DNA from 3 places in the Eubacterium sp. AM05-23 genome. Region 1 is predicted to be linked to each of the others. Evidence: riboswitches for the same ligand, from Rfam matches in the RefSeq annotation. Region 1 holds a riboswitch; each other region holds the start of a gene.
The links. A riboswitch is a leader RNA that binds a small molecule or an ion and turns the genes downstream of it on or off. The one in region 1 is predicted to bind cobalamin.

Region 1 (8,199 bases):
GGTGTCGAGCATACGGGTCGCCGGTCCTTCCACAATACGGATATTGGAATAGAGGTCGACGGGACAGGATACAAGGCACGGCTGTTCCTGGTAGATTCCCTGGATAAATTCTCCGCAGGAACCCGGTGATTTAACCGTTACTGTTCTCACTGTCCTGTTCCTCCAAGCTTTTGATTTCTTCGGCTTTATCAAGGAGCGCCAGCAAAAACTGCGGGTTGCTGTAGAAGTGAATGTGCGGGTACCCGGCAAGGGTATTCCCCTGACAAAAGCCGCAGGTCCATTTCCGCTCTCCCTTCGTGATCTGGTAACGCGTGGGGATTGGCTCCTTCTCATGCACCAGACTGTGATGGAACTCATGCCCCTTAATCTGTATGGGCATGCCGTGGATCACGGTATCAATATCGATATAGCCAAACCGCTGAAGGCGCTTGGTCATCTTCGTATCCGCCTTAAAAAAGCCTGCCGCCTGATACTTTTCCCCGTCAAGCATCTCCATGCTTTCTGTCAGATACATGAGGCCGCCGCATTCTGCAAAACAGGGAAGACCATTTTCTAACGCAGCCTTAATGCTTTCCCTGAATCCCTGATTCTTCTCAAGGTCTCGCCCGAACATTTCGGGAAAACCGCCGCCGATATACAGAGCATCCAGACCCTTTGGCAGCTCGCGATCCTCAAGGGGGCTGAAGGGCACCAGCCGGACGCCCAGCTTTCTGAGCGCGTTAAAATTATCCTCATAATAAAAGCTAAACGCTTTGTCCTTTGCAAACCCTATGGTCAGATCGCCATAACGCCCCGCAAAGGCGTCAAAGGGATCCTTCTGAACCTCCGGTATGGCTTCTCTGCGGCTGAGCGCCAGCATCCTGTCCAGGTCAATATGTTCCTCCGCCAGCGCCGCTGCTTTTTCCACCTGCTCTCGAAGTCCCTGAAGCTCATCCACCGGGATGAGACCGAGATGCCGACTGTTCATAACGATATCTGGACAGTTCGGAAAATACCCCACACAGGGCACCCCTGTACAGGTCTCAATCATTTCCTTTAAGAGCTGATAGTGGGATTCCGAAGCGATCTTATTGATGATCACCCCGGCAATTCGGGTTTCGGGGTCAAAATCCACATAGCCCTTTACCATCGCCGCCGCGCTTTTGGACATTCCCCGGCCGTCAATGATCAAAAATACCGGCGCGTCCACCACCTTTGACAGATAAGCGCTGCTGCCTACATCGGTCTTTAGTCCATGTCCGTCATAGAGTCCCATCACACCCTCGATCACTGCCACCGAATCCTCGGACAGCTTGTGATAAAACAAGGACCGGATGGTCTCACGATCCACCATCCAGGTGTCCAGATTGGTGGATTTTTTTCCAGTGACAAAGGTGTGGAACATCGGATCAATGTAATCTGGTCCGGTTTTAAAAGGGGCAACCGGACAATTTCTTTTGCACAGGGCAGACATCACCCCCATGGTTACAGTTGTTTTCCCAACATTACTGCTGACTCCCGCCAGCATAAAAGTATTCATAACACAATCTCCCAGGTATCCCAATTTCTAGCGCTGCTGAAGCATTTCCAGAAACGCATCGTGGTCTCCGATTTCGACCACTGTTTTCTTTTCACGTATCTTATTCAGACAGGCCTCCAGCCTGCCCTCAGTAAAATCATTATGAAGGCAGTTCGCGTGCAGATAAATCTCCGCGTCCAGCTTTTCAAGGCCTTCCAGATTATTGACATTGCCAAGTCCAAAGGGCACGTCCGCAATCAAAACAATGTCGGCATCGTGCATCAGCTTTAAATTTTCCTGCTGCTTTTCCATGGAAATGGTGGTAAATGGCCGTTCCTCCACAATATCGAGGTTCAGCGATTTACAGACCAGCCAGTCGTCACTGCCTTCATTGATGACACCAGCGGTTACCCGGTGCCCCATGTCGTCCAGCTCCTCAATGACCTTTGAAGCACCGCTGCCGCCGCAGATCACATGAATGTGCAGCGGATTCCGGGCCTCCTCGCCCTCAAGCACGCGGATGGGTACGATCTCCGGTTTTTCAAAAACCGCATTCTCACGCACCAACATTTTCATATTGTAAAGCTGTTTCAAATTTTGCTCAATGACCACGTCCGCTGGCGGCCCGTCTGCCACCACTCGGCCGCCCTGGATCATGATCAGGCGCCCACAGTAGCGCGACGCCAGATTAATATCGTGCAGAACGGCCACAACGGTCATATGGTCGTTTTTATTAAGCTGGTCAATCAGCTCCATAACCTCGATCTGATGATGCACATCCAGCGCGGAGGTGGGTTCATCCAAAAGAATAATGTCCGGCTCCTGGGCAATGGCCCGCGCGATGATCACACGCTGCTTTTCACCGCCGCTCAGCTCATTGAACATACGGCCTCTGAAGCCAAGGGTTTTGGTCATCTTCATAGCCTGCTCCACAATCCGGTAATCCTCGACGCTCTCGCGGTCCCTGTAGCTCAGATAAGGGTTCCTGCCCATGAGCACAATATCCTCAACCGTAAAGTCATAGTCGATATCAAAGGACTGGGGAACGACGGCCACCATCTGAGAGCGTTCACGCTGCTTAAGACCAGCGTTATCCCTGCCCTTTACCACAATCCGGCCGCCGGTAATGGGCAGAAGGCCCGACAGGCATTTGAGCAGCGTGGATTTGCCCGTACCGTTCGAGCCGATAAGGCCGACAAACTCACCCTTATGAATCTCTGCTGTAAAGCCCTTAATCACCTCTTTGCTGCCATAGCCGGTATGAACGCCTTCAAATTTCAACATAACAGCATCTTCCACTAACGGGTACCTCCTTTCTTCGATTTACGCAAAAGGTAAATAAAAAAGGGGCCGCCAAAAGCAGCGGTGATGATTCCCACCGGAATTTCCTGTGAGGAAACGGTCCGGGCCAGTGTATCGCAGATAATAAGGAAGGTTCCTCCAAACACCAGTGAAAAGGGCAGCAAAATCCGATGCTTCGGGCCGGACAAAATTCTTACAATGTGCGGCACCACCAGTCCGACAAAGCCGATAATCCCTGTCACGGAAACCACAGCCGCGGTAATCACAGATGAGACAATCAACACTTTTTTCTTCAGATGGTCGGTATTGACCCCAAGCTGTGTGGCCGCGTCCTCTCCGAGAAGCATGATATCCAGCTCCCGAACCGTTGTGAACAGGATCAGACAGCCGATGATCACGTAAGGTAAAACAGTAATTACCTGGTCCCATCCCTTACCGTTCAGACTCCCCATGGTCCAGAACATAATCTGATTCATGCTCTGAACATTGAAAATCATGAGCAGGGACATAAAAGCCGTCAGCGACTGGCTCACGGCAATCCCGCTCAGCAGCAGGGACGCAACCGGCACTTTTCTCCCGACCTTTGAAATGTTATACACTAAAAAGATCGCCAGAAAGGCGCCTACAAAGGCTAGAACAGCGGTCCCATTTAATCCCAGGAAACCTGCTGAAAAGTGCATGACAATTCCAATGGACGCGCCCAGCGCCGCACCGGAAGACACCCCCAGAATAAAAGGATCTGCCATGGGGTTCTTGAAAATCCCCTGATAGGCCGCGCCGCAGACTGCCAGCGCTCCGCCTGTCAGAAAGCCTAAAATGACTCTCGGCAGCCGTACATTCCAGATAATCGCAATATTACCGGCCGATATTCCCTCCATGTTAACAGGAAGGTGCAGCACCTCGTGCAGTAAAATCCTGTTAGCGTCGCCAAAGGGAATGGAGGTAATGCCTACGATGGTGCATAAATAAATTAAGATCAGGCACCCTACAATGGATAAGGGCATCGCGTATCTTTTCATCTTTGTTTTCATCCGACCTCTTCCTTAACCGTCTGTTTAAAACCTCCGCTGGGGGCAAAAGCCCCCCCTGCGGAGAAATCTTTCTACTTAAACTGATCCGGATAAACGGCTGTAGCCAGCAGCTCCAGCCCATCGACAATACGCGGTCCGGGGCGCTGGATCAGGTCGCTGTCCGGAGAGAGCATTTCGTAATAGACAATGGCGTCGTTCTTGACAGCATTGACCTGGTCAAAGCCCGGCACCTTTTTGATCTCGTCCGGTGTGGTAAAGAAGGACACATAGACGTCCGGGTTCTTTGCGATAATCTGTTCAACGCTCAGCTGCGGCCAGTCTGTGCCGGCGTCTGAGGCAATGTTTTTGGCGTTAATATCCTTAAGCATATTGCCCAGCAGGGAGTTATCTCCGGCGCTGTAATAACCGCCAATATCGATAAAGACTGATTTCTGCGGATTGGCTGCCGCCGCCTTTTCCTTAATCTCATCATATTTTTTCGTCATGCTGTCGGTGATTTCCTTGGCCTTATCATTGGCGTTAACCACCTTGCCAGTATTAATGATGGTGCTTTCCACCGCGTCCACAGACATTGGTGTGTAAGTAATAACCTTTGCGCCGGTGGCTTCAATCTGACTGCGGACATCATCGCTGATCAGATCACCCGCCAGAACGACATCCGGGGCCAGGGAAATAATCTTTTCCACATTGGGATTATTGTAATCGCCAATCGACGCTACCTGGGCAGCTTCCTCGGGATAATTGCAGTAATCGGTCCGTCCGACCACCTTGTCTCCCACACCCAGGGCAAACAGGATTTCGGTGTTTGCGGGTGACAGAGACACGATCTTTGCGGGTTCCTTTTCGATTTCCACATTATTGCCCAGATCATCGGTAATGGAGATTGGGTAAGCGGTTTCTCCAGTAACCGCGCCGGAAGCTTCTCCACCCTTCTGGCTATTCTGAGCACAGCCTGCCGCGCCAAACAACAGCGCCGCACAGGCCAGAGCCATCAGTAAACTTTTCAATACACTCTTCTTCATTGGTCCCTCCATAAATAAATTTAAAACTGCTTAAAACAAAGAAAACCGACCCCATGAGAGAGGCCGGATTATGATAATATACAATCCTCTACTTCCCTCCGAAGTGATTATATCGCTTTGCTTCAAGTGTCCTGACTCTTGCTTCCTTCTCCATCCTCCCTTCCCATCAGGATACGCCTGACAGTGGTCTATGAGGATCTTGTCTGCAATTACAGTAGCGGGGGCTGTAGCGGATTTCAACCGCTTTCCTCTAACAAAACAGCATCATTAAGTTGTTAATTGAAGTTTAGCACAAATCCCCGAATTGTGCAATTAGAAATTATTGTTCTCCAGATCAAGGCTGTTCCGAACTGCACGGCAGAACTCAAGGGGCTCTCGCTTTTTCCACGCATCGCTTGCGATAACCTCGTAGGAGATAAAATCCACGCCGGTGCTCAGGATCTCAGGCATGACCTCACAGAAGGGGATTTCACCCTCGCCCGGTATCCAGTGCCGGTCAATATGCAGGTCGTTGTCGGACAAATGCAGCGCCTTGATCCGGTCTTTGTAGGTTTTAAGAATCTTACCTCTGCCGCAAGGCAGCATATAGTCATGGGAGCTGTCATAACACATACCAAAATGATCGGCCTGGATGGCATCCAGCAGTCCCTTCAGCAAAAACTGCCGCGACACATTTTCAACGGCGATATCGACGCTGTACTTCTCCCCGGCCTCTGCCAGCTCTGAGAAAAAAGCCAGCCCATTTTCCCATTTATAGGGGCCAAGGTCCAGATCATTAGTGTGTACCACCACAGCTGGAATCTCGAAGGTACGGCAGTCCCGCACAAAGCTGACAAAGGTATCTAAAAGCGCTCTGGTCTGTGCAGGCTCCTTTTCCCAGATGTCGTTATAACCGATAAAGGGCGCGTGAATATTGGTGATTCCAAGCCCCTTGCTCCGCACAATGTCCGGAAATTTTTCTTTCTCCAGATAATAAGGCTCACACTCGTCCTCCCAGGAAATCATCACCTCGTCAAAACCGGCTTCTTTGATCACGTCAATGCGCTCCTCAAAAGGCATGAAGTAGCCAAACCACGAAAACATACTGTATTTCATCGGCTTCCTCTATTCACCCTGAAGCCTGGGTATGCTCAGGTCAAAGGGCGGATATACAACGCCCTTTTCTGTGATGATGGCTGTGACATTCTGATGCGGGGTCACGTCAAAGGCCGGGTTTTCCATGCGCACACCGTCCGGCGCGATCTGCTGTCCTTTGATATGGCTGATCTCTCTTGTGTCCCGTTCCTCAATGACAATATCATCGCCGGACCACATATTAAAATCAATGGTTGAGGTGGGCGCTGCCACATAGAAAGGAATGCCATGGGCTTTTGCCAGAATGGACACGCTGTAGGTTCCGATCTTATTGGCCACGTCGCCATTTCGGGCGATGCGGTCTGCTCCCACCACCACACAGTCGATTTTTCCCTGCTTCATCATCCAGCCGGCCATATTGTCTGTGATCAGTGTGACTGGAATGCCGTCTTTTTGAAGCTCATAGGCGGTGAGACGGGCCCCCTGCAGAAAGGGTCTTGTCTCATCGGCGTAGACGGATATCTCCTTGCCTGCCTCCCAGGCGGCACGCACAACGCCGAGGGCTGTCCCGTAATCCGCTGTGGCGAGGGCTCCTGCATTGCAGTGGGTCAGGATGGTATCCTTACGGTGGATCAGCTCTGCGCCGTAAGCGCCCATATCCCGGCACATCTTAATATCCTCTCTGCAAATGGCGTCTGCTTCGGTTTTCAGGAGCGCTGTGATCTCTGCCACTGTTTTTTCCGAGTTGTTTTTGATCACGCCCTCCATCCGGTCCACTGCCCAGAACAGGTTGACCGCCGTTGGCCGGGTGGCACGAAGCACGTGGCAGACAGTCTCCATTTCCTTTAAAAAGGTCTCCTTCGGTAGCTTTTCAAATTCCAGCGCGCCAAAATAAACGCCGTATCCGGCAGTCACTCCGATGGCCGGCGCCCCGCGGACAATCATATCCACAATGGCGGCGGCAATCTCGCGGTAGTCGGTGTAACTGTGCGTTACCTCCTCGGTTGGCAGCAGAGTCTGGTCAAGCATTTTTAAAGCGCCATTTTCATAATAAACAGGTTTCATCATTCTTCCTTTCTCGCTATCTGAAAAAGCCTCCCTTGGTTAAGAGAGGTCAGGACGTCGGCAAAGTCGGTCATGAGCTGCAAAGAGAAAGCTTGAAGCCCTTTGAGTTAAAAATTGAAAGTTGAAAGTGGAAAGTTATGGAACGTTTTCGCTGACGCAAAAACGACTAGAACAGCAGCCACAGGCCGCATTCAATCAAATCGGCCAACGGCTGATTTGCCCCTGAACTTTCAACTTTCCACTATCCACTTTCCACTTCAAAAGCCTCTTTTTAACGCTTTATCTCTTGCGGACATCCTTTGTCTGCCGTCTGGCCTTCCTTGGTTAAGGGAGGTATCTTTTTTATATGCGTTCAATCATCCTAAAAATCAGTTGTTTCACTCGGTCGTTGTTATCCTCGAGCACACGCACCACATCTTCGGCCTGCACAGGCTTGATATCCGGGCGGCCCTCCAGTCCGGCATCGTAATCTGTGATCAGGGCGATGTTGACAACCGGAATCCCCTTTTCCATGCACAGGTATCCTTCCGGATACTGGGTCATATTGACGACATCCGCTCCCATCATGGCAAACATGCGGCTTTCGGCACGGGTCGAGAACCGCGGGCCGTTGACCACGACAACAGTCCCGCCGTCATGGGTTTTAATCCCCAGCTTTCCGGCTTCCTCAAGGGCAATCTGACGAAGGCCGGGATCGTAAGGATCGGCTGAGCTCAGGTGAACCACATTGGGGGTCTCGTTAAAGGTATCCTTGCGGCCTGATGTCATGTTGATGAACTGGTCGGTGACTACAAAATCCCCCGGTTCGATTTCCGGACGCAGCGAGCCAACGCAGCAGGGTGAAATCAGCGCCCGGATTCCCAGCTGCGCAAAAGCGTCGATGTTGGCCCGGTAGTTGATTTCGGAGGGGTTCAGGGTATGATCTTTGCCGTGTCTTGGCATAAAGGCCACCTTTTTGTCGCCGACAGTCACCAGGCTGATGGCGTCGGAGGTTTTGCCGTAGGGTGTGTCCACCTCAATTTTTTTAACGTCCGGATACAGCTCATAGAGACCGGAACCGCCGATCACGCCGATGTCTGCTTTATAATATAACATTGCTTATCTCCTTGTTCCTTTATATTACTGTAAATCCCAGTGATGACTTGAAATGCTCCAGGGCCCATTTGTGGCCCTCCGCATTAAAGCTCGCCACACGGTTTTCGTGAAC
Region 2 (8,199 bases), on a different contig from region 1:
AGACTGTGTTTTGACACAGTCTGGGGCAAAACCCCTAAAAATCCTCTAAACAACTCTTTATCCGAATACTTGCGTACTTCTTTCCCTTCAAGAAAAACTCTGCCGCGATAAGGGCGGTTGATGCCGGAAATCAACGACAACGTCGTTGTCTTTCCCGTACCATTGCCCCCAACCAGTGCGTAAAACTCACCCTTTTTAACCTGCATGGACAAATCACGCACTACATCCGGGAGGTTCCGTTCATACCGGAACCAGACATCCTTTAACTCGATGACGTTTTCCTCATTTTTGTAATAGTCAACTTCCAGCGGAATGGTCGGTTCGGTGATCGTCTTATCCTCCGCCAGCTCAGAAAGCCACTGCCGTCCTTCCCGCACCGTTAAAGGGCAGGGCAGATCCGTATCGACCCCTGCATAAATCTGCATGGGCGCCGGCATAGATAAAAACATATCGTGCTTCATACCCCGCAACTCTCTGCCGATCGCCCGCGGCGTCCCGTGGGCAATAATCTTTCCTTCATCCATAACAACCACTTTATCTGCCGCGGGAAAAATATCCTCCAGACGGTGCTCTGTCATGATGACAGTTGTTCCCAGATCCCGGTTGATTTTTCTGACAGTTTCTAAAAAATCGGATGCAGCAATCGGATCCAGCTGTGAGGTTGGTTCATCCAGTATCAAAACCGATGGATGCATGGCCATGATGGATGCCAGATTCAGCAGCTGTTTCTGTCCGCCGGACAGCTCATTGACATTGCGCCTGAACCACGCCTGTATACCAAAGTAAGACGCCATCTCAGCCACCCTCAGCCGAATAGTCGGCGTATCGTAGCCCAGGCTTTCTAAACCAAAGGCCAGCTCATGCCAAACCTTATCTGTGACAATCTGGTTGTCTGGGTTCTGGAGCACAAAGCCAATTTCCGAGCTCTGTGTCCGCAAATCCACCTCCTCAAGCGTCTGCCCATGAAAAATAATTTCACCGGATAGCACCCCGTGAGGCTTTAGCACACTTTTCAAATGTCTGAGCAATGTGCTTTTTCCGCAGCCGCTTTTGCCGCATAATACCACAAACTCGCCGTCGTTCACCTCCATATTAATGTGATTCAGAGCCGGATATTCCATTTCCGGATATGTAAAAGTCAAATCTCTGATCTCAAGCGTCGCCATTTCAATTCCTCCAAACCATCAATCATAACCGGCAAAAAACATAAAGCCGCGTAAACAAAATACGTCAAAAAACTGCCCGCTGTCATCGGCATAAGCCCATTCATTTTTATTCTGGGATTGTATAAAGCATATGTGTAGCCATTGACTGCACCAATAATAAATCCAATCAGCAGCACCGCCATAATACTCATAACCACCGCGTCACGCCGGTCAAAACGGTACAGCGAAAAAGCTGTCCGGCCTCGCAGGCCATAGCCGCGGGCCTTCATGCTGTCCGCGGTCTCAATGGCGTTCTCCAGCGCCCAGGTAATCATGATCGACAAAATAGTAATACCGTGCTTTGCCCGTTGAAAAATATTACCATTGCTCAAATCACGCCCAACACATTTCTGTCCATTGCTGATAACCTTAATCTGCGCGATAAACTTTGGCACAAACCGCAGTACCATGGAAAAGATCAGCGACAACCCCGGTATGATCCGGCCGAACAGATAAATAAACTTGTCCGATGTCATGATCTTTGTATAGCACGAAAACCAGACAATAATCGAAACCAGCGTCACTGCCATCACTACGCCATAGACCATTGATTCCAATGTCATCGGATTTCCATTTCTTAAATAAAATAAAATTGTCACTCCATAGTGGTTAAACATCGGGTTAATGAGCATGGTGATCAACATAACCGGTAGGCTGAAAATCAGATTCATCTTGACTGATTTCCGCCATCCCAGCAGCACAAAAGAATATACGACTGCCGCAGCAAGCGAAATGCCAAGAATTACTGGATGATTCACAAACATGCCAATAACCAGTACGATCACAAAAAACGCGAAATTAACAATGGGGTGATAAGTTGAAAAAGTATCCTCCATCTCTGTCTCCTCCTAAATTATCTGCCAAAACATGGCATCAACCGTAAGCCAAACCCTTTAGAAAAACCGGTCTGGCCTACGGCTGCTGCTTTTATTTCTTTCCCTGCGTCACATCCTTTGCTTTGTTATCCGTGTGTGTAATAATATAGAACTAATATATTTCAAAGGGAGATCCCAATTGAAAACGTACGGGGGAGAATTGCCGGATCCCAAGTACCGGCATCAGCTTGCGCCTCCCCCTTCTAGCATAAATAAAGAAAGATTACCAGGCACTTGCCCGTTATTCAAGTGCCTTTTCAATAAAGCTTTCCAGAGGCTCCATTGAAAAAGCCCTTACAAACAAAACAAAAAGCCTTCCACATTCTTATGTGAAAGGCTAAATAGTATTTATTTAAATCGTATTCAATTATGATTTTTTGCGCACTTGTCCAATCCGCTTCCACATGTAACGTTTGATTGGCCGTACCAAGGTTCCGAATTTTCTGACTTGTCACCCGAAGGCTGTACAGTTGCAGTGGAGCAGTTGAGCTTTGCACTCATTCCTCTTTCCCAAGGTCGTCATATTATTAACTTGTATAGACATAACTTATCTATATGATACCTAAAGACTTCCTTAATGTCAACCCACTTCTCTCCGATTGTTATTATTTTTTGTATTGGGCGGGTTTGCTGAAAAAATCTACATTGTTTTTCCCACACTGCGCTGTAAAATAATCAATGCATCATAAGACGTAATTTGGCCGTCATGATCCATATCCGCATTGGATACGCGTTCCTCCGGTATGACATTTTTTCCAACCGAATACTGCAAAGCCAGCAGCGCATCATATGAGGTGATCTGACCGTCACCGTCCACATCTCCTAAAATTTCCGGAGATGCCTCGGTATTTAATGCCCACAGATAACCAGAGTCATTTTTATAATAAAGGGTTCCCTCCTGGTCACTGACCAGACTGGCTGTACAATACTGCGGGTTGGACGGAACGTATAAATCTCTGACGTCTGGTTCTTTATTGCCCGCAAAATCCTTAATCACCTTTACCGTACCCACAGAATTGTTCAGCGCGACATAAAGATAAACCGTCTGATTGTTTTCTGCCGTGGCATAAGCTGTGGTTAAAAGCGGCGAGGACTGGGATGGACCGTCAATATCCACAGCATAAATCAGGTTCATGGTCTTGGCGTCAAAAACATTTAACCCCCCGCGGCTGCTGATATTGCCAGCCATAACGTAGACACGTCCATTATAAACCACCGGCGTCGAGGTGACCAGGCCATTGACGTCGCCCGAGAGCACACTGCCTTTGTTAAAGCTGCCGTCCCCATTCACCGTCATGGCGTACACCTTCTGCGCGTCCTTCGCGGTAAAATAGAGCGTACCCCGAGCGGTGTCGTAGGCGACGCTGCCGCGGATATTGCTTTCTGCCTGATAGCTGTCGATCTGCTCGCCAGTCAGCTTGTTGCGCGCTTGGACAAGACCCTTTTCGTTCCCATAGACAACCGCCTGACCCACGATGGTCGCGCCAGCCCAGTAGCAGGCCGAGTCCTCATCCACCCAGGTATATTCCTGAATTTCATCGCTGCTCTCGGTATCGGTATCCGCAGAGCTGACACAGAAAAAACTGCCTTTTGTGCCGTTGCCGTTGCTGGTGCCCACATAAACATTCCCATTATCATAAATCACAGGGCAAAGAGGCTGTTGGCCGTCCCCCTTTGTACGCCACAGCGGCTTCAGCGTTTCTGCGTCAAAAGCCTGCAGAATGCCACTGTTAAGCGGCACAAAGATCTTGCCGTCTCCATAGGCCGCGTAGCTGAAATAGCCGGTATTGATAGCCATCTCCTGCTCCGCCAGTACCTTTCCCGTGTTCCGGTCCACCCGTCTCAACATTTTGCCGCCCGCGATATAAAGGTCATCTCCAACAATGATCGGCGAGCCCACGCCCAGCCCATCCGTTTTCCACTTTTCCATGACCGCCGCATCACCCGTCGGCAGCTTTGTGTCCACAATCGCCATATTGGTACTGTCTTTTCGGAAGGCCGACCAGTAGCTGGCATCGCTGACGACCTCTGTGGCGCCCGTCACCGTGTCTGCCTTGGGCAGCGGCGCCGCCCCCACGTTTCCGGAAAAGACAAACGCCCCTGCCAGAAAAACCACCGCCAGCTTAGACGCGAACTTAAATCTGCTTTTCATTTATTTCTCCTCCATTTTTGATTACTAAATGATTCCGTCCTTTTAAAGCAGCGCATACAAAAAGACCTTCCGGCCAACGCCGAAAAGGTCTAAAAAAGCAAAAAAATCCCGATTCATGCGCTCGCCCAGCTCCGCAGCAGCGTACTCTCTCAGGATTCTGACTAACCGGTAAATACCGGATCACAGCAACGGTTTTGTTGGGGATTCACACCCCATTTCCCTCATCATTTAATTTAAGCCTAATTATAGCTTAATCTGCATGATTAATCAAGTTAAAATTCACGTCTTCCTCTCTTCTTTTAACGCCATATCTCACAGTGGTCAAACTGCTGGTCCGGGTACTCGATGACCCCAAGGCCCAGCTCTCTGGCCGCAGCCGCCACCTCGTCGTAGGGCGCCCCCGGGCAGTACAGATCCGCCGCGCGGCCGCTCAGGTGCCAGGAGTTCTCAATGCCGCCCACCTCCGCGTTGCGCGTCTTGCACCGCACACCCGAGGTGATGATGATGGGCCGGTCGAAATAACACCGAAGCTGATCCACTTTTTCCAAAAGTTCCGGGTCCATCTGAGCCGGCCACCCGTCACAGTAGCCCGCGCAGTCACAGGCATATTCCTCCATTAAAAAATGTGCCGACGCCCAAGGCCCGGAAGTGAGGATGGGATCCTCCGGCAGCGGATGGTCGATCACCGTCCCGTCCCCAGGCGGCTCCCGCGTCTCCGACTCCGATAGCAAAGGCTCTGGCGACGCGTCCGGTACCGCCTCCGGCGAAAGCCTGAAGCTGGTCAGAAAAACTCAGGAGATTAGAATGAGGATTGCTACGATTAAACTTCGACTGATACGTTGGTAAAAATTTTTCAATTGGTGCTCCTTTCTTGAACGAGTTGATAGTTGACAATTGATAGTGGATAGCAGGTGATGATTTTGTCGTTCAGATTGACTTCAAAAATATGGATTTTTTCTAACAAATCCATCATCTCTTTGGTAACGCGGATCCGGTAATCTGGAAAAAGCGCTTCGGCATCCCGGATGATTGCTTCTGTTTCGAACCCACCTAGGTCCAGTATGAGGTAAAGCTTTTTTCCATATCCTGATAACACAGGCTGTAAGGCTTTCTGTATTCTTGTCCGCAATGGGGACAAATATTGTTAATCACTCTTGTTTTTGTCATTTTTTCCTCTTTTTAACTTTTTTATTTTTAATAAAAAAAGCTTCTATCCAAAATCGCATGTTTATAACGACTTTGGACAGAAGCTCTTGTTATGCTAAAGTGCTTTGTTTGCTCATCGGTCCTTTTTGGCAAGGTGCCGACGTTTCATTCTGAAGATCAGTGATCCGACTTAGATTTCGCCTTACGGTTGCGCATCAGTTTAAGTTTTTCACTCAATTTCCCTTTGAAAACAATTTCTTGTTCTCAGTTAACGCTTAAATGGCTAACGCTCTCCAGAAACATTCTATTTTTTCTGACCTTTTTACTCTCAATTACTATTCGAGCATTTATACCTTTAAAAATCAAGGTATGAGGGGCGTTTTTTTACAGTATTAATTTTTTATTTGACCCTACTGCCCTGAAATTTTTTTGACAAAGCGCAGAGACTCCTCTTCCTCGGGCTGGGCGCTTGTCTGTAGCTGGTATTTATCGATAAGATCCAGAATGACCCATTCTTCTGTCTGCAGCAATTTTTCTGCCCTTGTACTGTCCTGGGGCTGTTCTGCCGGGTTCATGTGCAGCAGGAAGGGATAACGCCCTTTTGAATCTGCGGCGCATATGACGCTATAGGTACCTTCCAATGTTTGATAGGCTTTGAAAATGGGTTCCTCTGCCCGTTCCGCTTCCTCATAAACCGCGTAATGAAACTCGAAACGTCCGTTTTCTCTGAAAATAAGGGTTTCCAAGTAGGCATCGTCACTGATCCACATGCCCTGCAGCAGTTCGCGGGTTGGATCGGCAGTTTCGGCAGTATTCTGAGGTGTGACCGTGGGCTTGGATTTTGCTGCCTTTGTTCTGGTTTGGCTGCTGTACCAAAACAGGCCGCCAAACACGAGGGCCGCAAATACCAGCAGCAGAATGCCCCACAGAATAATTTTCTTCATTTCCTCTCATTTGCTCTTTCTATAATGTTTATTTATTCTTCCGGGTTTATTTTATCATAATCTACAAAATGCCGCAACGCTTTTGTAAACGGTGCACCCGAACAAAAAAGCGACGCCAGATTGTCAAAGAACCCTGATTAAAAAGAAAAATCAGGGTTCTTTTTATATAAACAAACGAAAAAGAAAAAAGAACAAAAAGCTTTTGCCTTCCAAAGGGCCAGCTTTTTGAGATTCATGGCAGCAACTTTAAGCCTGACCCAGTTGGTGACTGCCTTCAGACCTCTGTAAAGCGTATAACGCATCGCGTGTTTTTCCTTGGCATCGGCAAAAACCCGAGGGGTGGTTTGACTCCGAAGCGCATAGCTCGTCTTTCCAAGCGGGGAATGCCGGACATCCTCAGCTCTTTCAAGGTAATCTTCCCAGATATGCCGGTTAACTGTCTTTTCAAAGGTTTTGCTTTCCGTACACCGCCTGCGTTTTTCGTCCGGACACTGTTCACAGTTGAAGGGAATGCTTTTGTAGATTTGATAACCCTGCCGATTGGTGGTGCTGTAGTATAAGGTTTGATGGTTGGGACAGATGATCCAGTCGTTGTATGCATCATAAACGTATTCGTATTTTGGGTAAAAGCCTTTTTGGTCATGGGCCGTTTGTAGGGAAGGGACGGAATCCGGCCATCCTCAAAAATCTGTTTGGCGATCCAGGGTGTTTTATAGCCGGCGTCGGCTGTGATGACCTGGATCATGGGATAACGCGTGGTGACGCGTCGATAAAGGGCATCAAAGGCCTGACTGTCATGGACATTGCCGGGGGGGTAACGGTGACCTCCAGCACAAAGTTGTTTCGTTCACAGACGGTATGCGCGCTGTAGGCAAAGCACTGGCGGTGCTCGCCTTTGTGGAAAACGCCGCTTTCCGGATCGGTTGTTGATTCATTGACCACCCGGTCCTTTGGGGGGTTCGGACCGTTAAAGGGCTTTTTATCATGCTTTTCACGATCTTGATTGACTTCTTCAAACAACTGGGCTTCATAGGTTTTTGCCGCGCTGGGAATCGCTTTTTTGACTTTCTTTTTCAGATTGGCGTTGGCTTTGATATGGGTGGCGTCCACAAAGACCACTTCCGGTTTGAGATAGCCTGCGGCTTCCACTTCGGATAAAATCCAGGCGAAGAGCTGTTCGACCGTGGTTTCGGTAAAACGCTGCCGGAAGGCATAGCTGATGGTGGCAAAATGGGGGATGGGTTCATTCAAAGGAATGCCCATAAACCATCGGTAGGCGATGTTCATGTCAATGTCCCGAACCGTCTGACGCAGCGAAGGAATGCCATAAAGATGCTGAATAAAAACCATCTTAATCAGCACCACCGGGTCCACGCTGGGGCGTCCATTATCCGGACAATAAAGTCCTTCAACAAAGTCATAAACACGGGTAAAGTCAATGGCCTGATCAATGCACCGCAATAAGTGATCTTTTGGAACAAGGGTGTCCGTGTTCACCACTTCCACGACATCCCGTTTTAAATCGGCTTTTTTAAACATATGGGTTCCCTCCCATTTTTCTTTTAGTTTATCAAAAAAAGCCGACTTTTTAAAGTCGACTTTTTTGACAGCCTGACGCCGCTTAAAAGCAGCGCGCTGTTCTCTGATTCTGTGCTCTCGTGTGAGAGCACAGTGTTTGAGAACCTTTTTATATGATTTTAATTTTTTAGGATTTTTTACGTTTACGGATTAAGGCGGCTCCTGTAAGTCCGGCTGCGGCAAGCAATACCATCGCTCCCCATACTCCGGTTGTCTGCTCTGCCGCGATGCCGGTTCCGGCATTATTGCCTGTCTGGACAGCGGCTCCGATTTTATCGGCGGTTCCTGTACTGCCTGCT
Region 3 (8,199 bases), on a different contig from region 1:
ACCTTGCCTGCTTTTGCGGCCAGATGACAGAACCGGCAAAAACCAACACAGTGCAAGAGCCAGCGCCGGTCCCAACCGCCGCCGAGCTTTTCGTGGCGGCGTCCAAGGGCGAACTGCCCATTGCAAAAAGAGTTCAATTCAGAAGAGCAGCCAGTAATGAAGAAAAGAAAAAATTGGCGGAGCATATTCTTGCCTGCAATAACCCATCGGTAAAGGCAGTGCTCCTGTCCACGTTTTTTGGAGTAGGTTTTCCCGGTCCATGCGAAGCAATTATTGCAGACGTCCGCTCAGGGAATCAACAGCTCCGTGAGGCCGCGCTGATGGTGCTGGAAAAATGCAGAGGTGAGGAAGTAAGGACACTGGCATTTGAACTACTGCCACAAAAAGAATACACGGCAAATGCGATCTGTATGCTTATTACCAACTACTGTAAAAGCGACAAAGAAAAACTGCTCAGGGCTTTATATCGTTTGCCTGTTACCTACTCTGGTTCGAATGGGTGGCACGGAGTTGTGCATCACATTCTCTGGGCGTTCGAACAAGGAGACGGCCGGGAGTATCCAAGAGAGCTCCTGCACTACATCTACCAGAATTCTCTTTGCTCCGGCTGCCGTGAAAATGCCGTTAAGCATCTTGTACGGAAAAAATGGTTGACTTCGGAAATCATGAGTGAATGCCGTTATGACAGCAATGAAAATATCAGAGAGTTCATCGAGAGCATCCAAAAATGAAAAAAGATAACGAATATGGTTGAAAATCAGGGTATAGAGAAGGAAAAACATAAATATAATTAAACTTGACAAAGTGTTAAATTGTGCTATACTGTACTTAAACGATAAGTACAATATAATACAGTTAAACGAAAAAGAGGTGGGAATGCTTGGATTTAATTATCAGCAATAACGTAAGCAAACCTATTTATGAACAAATCAGCAGTCAGGTAAAACAGGCGATTATGAGCGGCGAGCTTCAGCCTGGAGAACTTTTGCCATCTATGCGAGCGTTGGCAAAGTCGCTGCATATCAGCGTTATTACAGCGCAGCACGCTTACGAGGAATTGCAGCGGGATGGTTTTATAGAAACGGTTACAGGAAAGGGAACCTTTGTGTCTTCCCAGAATAAGGATTTTATTCGGGAAGAAAAGCTGCGGCAGGCAGAGGAGCACCTGATACAGGCAGCGGAAATAGGCCGGAGTAATGGGATTCCGGTGGGAAAGCTCGTCGAGTTACTGACGATTTTTTACGAAGGGGAGGAATAAAATGCAGAATATTATGGAAATTCATGGAATGTGCAAAAAATATGCAGATTTTAGCCTGAAGAATGTTTCTTTCTCTGTTCCCAGTGGTGCAATCGTCGGAATGGTCGGTGAAAATGGCTCAGGCAAGAGTACTATTATTAAATGTGCCCTGAATATCGACTTTATGGATTCCGGTGAGGTAGCGATACTTGGAAAGAAAAGCCTGAACTTGAAAAATAAGGACCGGGAACAACTCGGTGTGATTTTTGAGCAGACGAATTATCCGGTAACCATGACACCGAGGCAAATCGGCAGAATGCTTTCTAAAATATACCGGCAGTGGGACAGTCAGACCTATGAGATGTATCTGGAAAGAATGAAATTACCGGCGGATAAAAAGCTGATAGAATTTTCCAGAGGCATGTGCCAGAAGCATGCCATTATCTCGGCCTTGTCCCACAAACCAAAACTGCTGATCCTGGACGAGGCAACCAGCGGCCTTGATCCGGTTATCCGGGAGGAAATCTATGATTTGTTTCTGGATTTTGTCCAGGATGAAGAGAATGGAATTCTTATCACCTCTCAGATCACAAAAGATCTGGAAAGGGTTGCGGATTACATCATCTGTATGCATGAGGGTGAGGTGATTTTAGACCATCAGAAGGATCAATTACTGGGCGGTTACGGTATTCTGAGGTGCGGGCGGGTGGCCTTTCAGGCTTTGCCGAAAGAAGAGATGCTGCTCTCTTATGAACGGGATTATGAATGGGATGTACTGGTCGATAATCGGGAGAAAATAATGAAAAAATATCCACAACTGGTCGTTGATCCGGTTTCGATTGATGAATTGTTGTTGATGTACGCAAAGGGGAGAAAAAATGAGGGGTTTACTGATAAAAGATAGCCATATAATGACTAAAAGTGGTGTCGGGGCTACCCTTTTTGAAGCAGCTTTTGCAGCCTTTGCGCTAGGCGCTCTTGGGATGAAAAACCAGATGTGGCTTCCGTTGGTATTGGTAGTGTATTTTGTGAATGGAAATCTTTTTTACGACAGAAACTCTGGTTGGGAGAAAAGCTCTGTGGTTATGCCGGTATCACGAAAAAACATCGTTCAGAGTAAATACCTGCTCTTTGCGGTTACAGGGATGATCGGTTTGGTTTATGGCGTTGTTTTAACACGCGTTATCTGTACTGTTTTTGGATATCCGCTGGTACGTTTTGAGATGACAGGTTATGCACTTTCAAGTGCTGTTCTGGCGCTCTGTATCGGTGCAGTTGATCTGCCCGTCTGCCTGATTCCCATAAAACTGGTAAGAAAAAAGCTGTTGTTTGTTACGCTGCTTGCTGCCGGGGCGGCTGGGCTAATACTGCTGCTCATGGTGCCTGGCTGGCTTCACAATATTCATCCCATTGTATATTTTGCAGTTTTGAGTATGCTTGCAGGGGCAGTGTACTTTTGTTCGTACGTTACGGTATGCCGACGTTACACAACGATGGATTTATGAAAGAGAGGAAGTGCAGAAAATGCTTGGTTTGATGATAAAGGATATGCATGTCATCGTTAAATATCGTCTGACCTATATGCTGTTGGTTTCAGCGGTTTTGGTTTTGCTGCTCACCGCTTTTGGCGCTGGAAATAATTGTGCGATTGTCGGGCTTGTGTTCTCAAGCGTCGAGGGAACCATTGGGTTTGACCGCTCCTCAGAGTGGGAGAAATTTGCGATTACTCTGCCTGTGAGCAGAATGCAGGTGGTGTTGTCAAAATACCTGTTGTCGGTTATGCTGATGCTCATTGGCATGGTCTTAGGCCTCTTTGTCACGGTCCTATTCAATGCGGTGTTGCACCTGAACCTTACGCTGGGCGATTTAATGGCAGATGTTGTCACAGCGGTGCCGATAATGCTGATGCTTAACGCGATGGTCATAATGTTCAACATGAGGACCTCCCGCTTCACAGTTCTGGCCGTGTTGGTTGGCGTGGCACTTTTTTGGGGACTGCTCGGCGTGTTTGGATATTATTTTAAGTTTTCCGCTACAGCAGTTTTTAATGCACTGCTGCTGGCTTCAATTGTCCTATATGGGGTATCCTTTTTTCTGGCATGTCTGCTATACCGAAGAAAAGACCTGTGAAAGGAAATGGAGCGGGCGTGGCTGTTGTGGGATGTGAAGAAAAAATGAACCATGGATCTGCCGATGGTTCGTGCCGTCAAGGTATACTGGTAGGGTGAGTCGTACAGGTGGCAGTGCGGGCAGTAGTGTGGCATTCATAAACAAAACGAAACAATACTAGAAGAAATAAAATAGCAAAACAGGATAAATCTTTATAAAGTTGAAGAACCAAGCGATCTGTGTTATAATCAAAAAAATTAAATAAGAGATGAATCTATAAGGAAAACGGTTAGAATCCGTTACAGCCCCCGCTACTGTAAATGCGAACAAAGTTCTCATAACCACTGTCCATTGGGTATGGATGGGAAGGGAGAATGGAGGAAGATGCATGAGTCAGGATACTTAAAAAAGGTCTGCACTTCGGAGGGAAGTGGAGCGAGTATTGAATAATATGTTTATATTGTTATCAATCCGACCTTTCTTAGTATATTGAGAAAGGCCGGATTTTTTGTTTTTTTATAATGGAGAAATCGGAGGGGAGAAGTATGAACAAAAAAGTTAAAAGGTACATCATGCCGATATCGATTATCGGATGTGTCGTTCTTATTTATTTCTGTACAATTATCGGAATTACAGCCATCCCTTTTGGCGATGCCAACAGGATTCTTTTGCATGAAATTTTGCATTTACCGGTCAACATGGAGGGCATTGCACAGGGAAATATTGCCATTATCTGGAACGTACGTCTGCCGAGAGTTCTTTTAGGATTTTTAACAGGAGGTGCACTTGCGGTATGCGGTGCCGCCTATCAGGGGATTTTCAAAAATCCTATGGCCGATCCGTTTATTTTGGGGGTATCATCCGGGGCAGCTCTGGGCGCTTCCATTGGAATTATTATGAACTTTTCTGCCAGTATTCTGGGGCTAAACGGCACTGCACTGCTGGCTTTTATTGGGGCTTTTTTAACGATTTTTTTGGTATACAGCATCTCAAAGGTAGGGCGCAAGGTTCCGGTTGCGTCACTGCTGCTGAGTGGTATTGCAGTGGGCCAGTCTTTGAGTGCGTTTATGTCTCTGCTGATGATTTTTAATGTTCAGAGCATGAACCAGATTATGTTTTGGACCATGGGAAGCCTGAATGGAAAAGGCTGGAATCAGGTTTTGATCGTACTGCCTTACGTGATCGTGGGACTGCTGATTTTATTTACATCATTAAGGGAGCTGGATATTATGCTGCTAGGTGAGGATACAGCCACGCAGCTTGGGGTAAATACCGAGGCGCTCAAGAAAAAGGTGCTTGTTTCCTCCTCCATTATCACAGCTGCGGTTGTCTCTGTGACTGGAATTATCGGCTTTGTGGGGCTGGTTGTGCCTCATGTGGTCCGGATGCTCACGGGTCCTAAACACCGCATTCTGGTTCCTTTTTCTCTGGTATTCGGCGGTACCTTTCTTATTATCTGTGATACGCTGGCCCGAACTGTGTCTTCTCAGGAGATACCGGTGGGGATTATAACCGCCGCCTTCGGTGGACCGTTTTTCATTTATCTGCTGCGGAAGTCTAAGAAGGGAGGCACCTGAGATGAGTAATCCGGCGATTCTGAGTTTTAAGGGTGTGCATACCGGTTATCCGGGAAAAGAGATTATTAAAGGGTTTACCGCAGATATCTACCAAGGCGATTTTGTAGGACTGATCGGTTCAAATGGAACTGGAAAATCAACCCTTTTAAAATGTTTATCAGGGCTGCTGCCGACCACAGAGGGGAACATTACCATTGAGGGAAAGAACAACGCAGGCCTGAAGCAGAGGGAACGTTCTCAGCTTATTGCAGTGGTTCCGCAGTCTTTCAGTATTGAATACGACTTTTCTGTGGAAGAGATCGTACTCATGGGAAGAAATCCTTATCTGAGCTATCGGGATAAAGAGAGTTCAAAAGACTATGACATTGTTGAAAAAGCAATGCTCATGACTAAGACTCTGCAGTTTAAGCGCCGCTTGTTTAACGAACTCAGCGGCGGCGAAAAGCAGCGGGTAATTCTGGCCAGGGCCATCGCCCAGGAGCCGGATATTCTGCTGTTGGATGAGCCCACTTCCGCTTTGGATATTCACCATCAGATAGAGGTTATGGAGTTGATTAAGGAGCTGAACACCCAAAAAGGGATGACGGTTGTCGCTGTACTGCACGACCTTAATCTTGCCGCCCGTTTTTGTGAACGGCTGATTATGATTCAGGGAGGACGCGTGGTGGCGGATGGTACGCCGGCAGAGGTGATTGTCCAAGATAATCTTAAAAAATTGTATGATATGAAGATGTTTATCTGGAATAACCGGATTTTTGAAAAGCCGGAGGTCATCCCCGTAAGGGTTCTCAAAACAAAACAGGTTGAGCATCCTCTGCACATCCACGTGATCTGTGGCGGCAATTCTGCTTCGCGGATCATTGAGGAACTGGATGATGAGGGACACAGGCTGACGGTTGGGGTCATGAATGAGGGGAGTGACGACTGGCTGGTCTGCAGGGCTTTAGGCCTAGAGATGATTGAGGAGCGCCCTTTTACAACCATTTCAATCGAAAAGCAAAAAGAAAATCTGGAGCTGATGCGCACTGCTGATGTTATTCTGATTGCGGACGTGCCCTTCGGATATGGCAACATCAACAATTTACAGGGGCTTGAGACATTGCGGGGCGAAATCTATCTGCATACAGGCTGCCTGAAGCGTGATTTTACAGATGGTTTATTAGAAAAATATATTGGGATCATTAAAAAGGATAAAACCATTCACGAAATAGGCGACTACGATGAATTATTAGAACTTCTGAGATAGTGTTCTGCTTTATTTAGGGAATGTGTGAAACAGATTTTATCGTTGGATTTTATTTTCGATATGGTTTATGATTAATTTAAAAGATGCAGGAAGGCAGAGTCATGAGAGAAATCGCCGTTTATGGAAAGGGTGGGATTGGCAAATCAACCATTTCCGCCAATTTGTCAGTTGCTTTTGCAAAAAAGGGAAAAAGCGTTTTGCAGGTGGGGTGTGATCCTAAACATGATTCTACCCGCCTGCTTCTGCACGGGCAGGAAAATACGACGGTGCTGGATTACCTCAAGGATACAGCGCCGGATAAATGCCGGCCGGAGGACATTATCACCGAAGGATTCAGCGGTATTCACTGTGTGGAGGCCGGCGGACCAGAGCCCGGAGTGGGCTGTGCGGGGCGTGGTATTTTGACTACCTTTGAGCTCCTTGACCGTTTAGGTGTGCGCGGCGCCGCCTATGACTTCATCCTGTACGACGTGCTGGGCGATGTGGTGTGCGGCGGTTTTGCTGTACCCATGCGAAGAGAGTATGCGGATCAGGTATACATTGTCACCTCGGGCGAATTTATGTCGGTTTATGCGGCCAACAACATTCTGAGAGGGCTCCAGAATTACGATTTTGAAAAGCACCGGGCCGGAGGAATCATTTTCAATTCCAGAAATGTGGAGGGCGAATACGAGCGTGTCGAGCGTTTTGCAAAGGCGGTGGGGCTCCCTGTTTTGGCCAAAATACCCAGAAGCGGTCTTTTTGCAGAAAGTGAACAGGAGGGTTGCTGCCTGATGGAGCGCTATCCGGAATCGGAGATCGGCGGGCAGTTTGAGGGTCTGGCAGAATATATTGCCGGCAACACAACGCTCTATCCCGCGGCTCCCCTGACAGACGAGGAGCTTGAACGGGTGGTGCTGGAGCGGGAAAAACCACGCCCGGTGAAAGCAGCCCCAAAACTCCAGTTTGAAAAAGGCGAAGCACCTGTCCGACAGCAGTTCTTTTCAAAAAATCTCATTGAGCGGGAACCCCTGCACGGCTGTGCCTTCAGCGGTGCTATGGGCATTGCAGTTATGGTTGCAGACAGCGTCTGCCTGGCCCATGGTCCCAAAAGCTGCGCCCATATCACCTATCAGAGCATTACCTCCATTGGGCGGAAGACACTGCTGGAGCGCGGAACCGTTTTGCCTATGCAGGTGGCGCCGCCCATTGTTTCATCTGAAATGAATGAGGGCATTATGGTTTTTGGCGGGATTGAAACCCTGAAAAGAAAGGTAGCGGCGCTGCTGGCCCAGAAGCCAAAAGTTATCTTTATACTCACGACCTGCCCCAGCGGCATTATCGGGGAGGATGTTGATATTATAAGGAAAATGGAAACACCGGACACCCGCATCGTCCTCATAAAGACAGAGGGCAATATCACAGGCGACTACCTTCAGGGGATCATAGAAGCCTATGTCAGCATTGGGAGAAGCCTGATTGATCCAAATGTAAAGACCGAACCGGATACAGTGAATTTTATTGCGGAGAAGATGGTGGCTTATGTAACGCCGGAAAACTACCAGACGATTAAAACGCTGCTGAAGGCTCTGGGTATTAAGATCAATTGCCGGTTCCTTTATGAGACAACGCCCGAGGCCATTGAAAATTTCATGAAGGCCGGCCTTAATTTACTGGCCTACAACGATTATATGGGGCGGACCATCCGTGATTTTTTGACTTCAGAATACGATGCGGTATTTTTGGATAAGCCTTTCCCGGTAGGTATGGAGGAGACAAAGGACTGGCTGAATCAGGTTGCGGCATATTTTGATAAGGAAAGCCTGACAGCGTCGGTTATCCATGAATATGAGGCGCACTATGATCAGGAGATCAAAAAGCTGAAGCCCTACCTGAAAGGCAAACGCCTTATGGTTGTCACCTATAACCACAACATTGAGTGGATTTTGAAAACCGCGGTTGATCTGGAAATGGAGATCTGTTTGGTGGGTGTCCTTGATTTTTCCCAGGACAACGCTTTTGCAACCCATTTCGAAAAGCAGATTGGAGAG

Region 2: linked by a shared signal. The riboswitch ahead of DW091_RS19375 (PQQ-binding-like beta-propeller repeat protein) and the one ahead of DW091_RS11095 (ABC transporter substrate-binding protein) in region 1 are both predicted to bind cobalamin.
Region 3: linked by a shared signal. The riboswitch ahead of DW091_RS19275 (iron chelate uptake ABC transporter family permease subunit) and the one ahead of DW091_RS11095 (ABC transporter substrate-binding protein) in region 1 are both predicted to bind cobalamin.

Annotation. Positions count from the first base shown of each region.
Region 1 is NZ_QUDF01000007.1:73,274-81,472, reverse strand. Features, by position in the region: gene DW091_RS11115 (GHMP kinase) at 1-150, opposite strand, end outside; gene DW091_RS11110 (cobyrinate a,c-diamide synthase) at 131-1,519, opposite strand; gene DW091_RS11105 (ABC transporter ATP-binding protein) at 1,547-2,782, opposite strand; gene DW091_RS11100 (iron ABC transporter permease) at 2,797-3,831, opposite strand; gene DW091_RS11095 (ABC transporter substrate-binding protein) at 3,903-4,853, opposite strand; cobalamin riboswitch at 4,957-5,132, opposite strand; gene DW091_RS11090 (sugar phosphate isomerase/epimerase) at 5,166-5,948, opposite strand; gene mtnA (S-methyl-5-thioribose-1-phosphate isomerase) at 5,958-6,992, opposite strand; gene DW091_RS11080 (MTAP family purine nucleoside phosphorylase) at 7,335-8,087, opposite strand; gene DW091_RS11075 (isochorismatase family cysteine hydrolase) at 8,107-8,199, opposite strand, start outside.
Region 2 is NZ_QUDF01000021.1:43,333-51,531, reverse strand. Features, by position in the region: partial or broken gene DW091_RS19390 (ABC transporter ATP-binding protein) at 1-1,166, opposite strand, end outside; gene DW091_RS19385 (energy-coupling factor transporter transmembrane component T) at 1,139-2,041, opposite strand; gene DW091_RS19375 (PQQ-binding-like beta-propeller repeat protein) at 2,721-4,232, opposite strand; cobalamin riboswitch at 4,366-4,491, opposite strand; gene DW091_RS19370 (D-Ala-D-Ala carboxypeptidase family metallohydrolase) at 4,532-5,017, opposite strand; gene DW091_RS20230 (CpXC domain-containing protein) at 5,086-5,361, opposite strand; gene DW091_RS19360 (hypothetical protein) at 5,789-6,322, opposite strand; partial or broken gene DW091_RS19355 (IS1182 family transposase) at 6,460-7,861, opposite strand; gene DW091_RS19350 (DUF4430 domain-containing protein) at 8,028-8,199, opposite strand, start outside.
Region 3 is NZ_QUDF01000021.1:2,969-11,167, forward strand. Features, by position in the region: gene DW091_RS19250 (hypothetical protein) at 1-731, shown strand, start outside; gene DW091_RS19255 (GntR family transcriptional regulator) at 881-1,258, shown strand; gene DW091_RS19260 (ABC transporter ATP-binding protein) at 1,260-2,141, shown strand; gene DW091_RS19265 (ABC-2 transporter permease) at 2,149-2,742, shown strand; gene DW091_RS19270 (ABC-2 transporter permease) at 2,774-3,367, shown strand; cobalamin riboswitch at 3,589-3,768, shown strand; gene DW091_RS19275 (iron chelate uptake ABC transporter family permease subunit) at 3,892-4,923, shown strand; gene DW091_RS19280 (ABC transporter ATP-binding protein) at 4,925-6,169, shown strand; gene DW091_RS19285 (nitrogenase component 1) at 6,271-8,199, shown strand, end outside.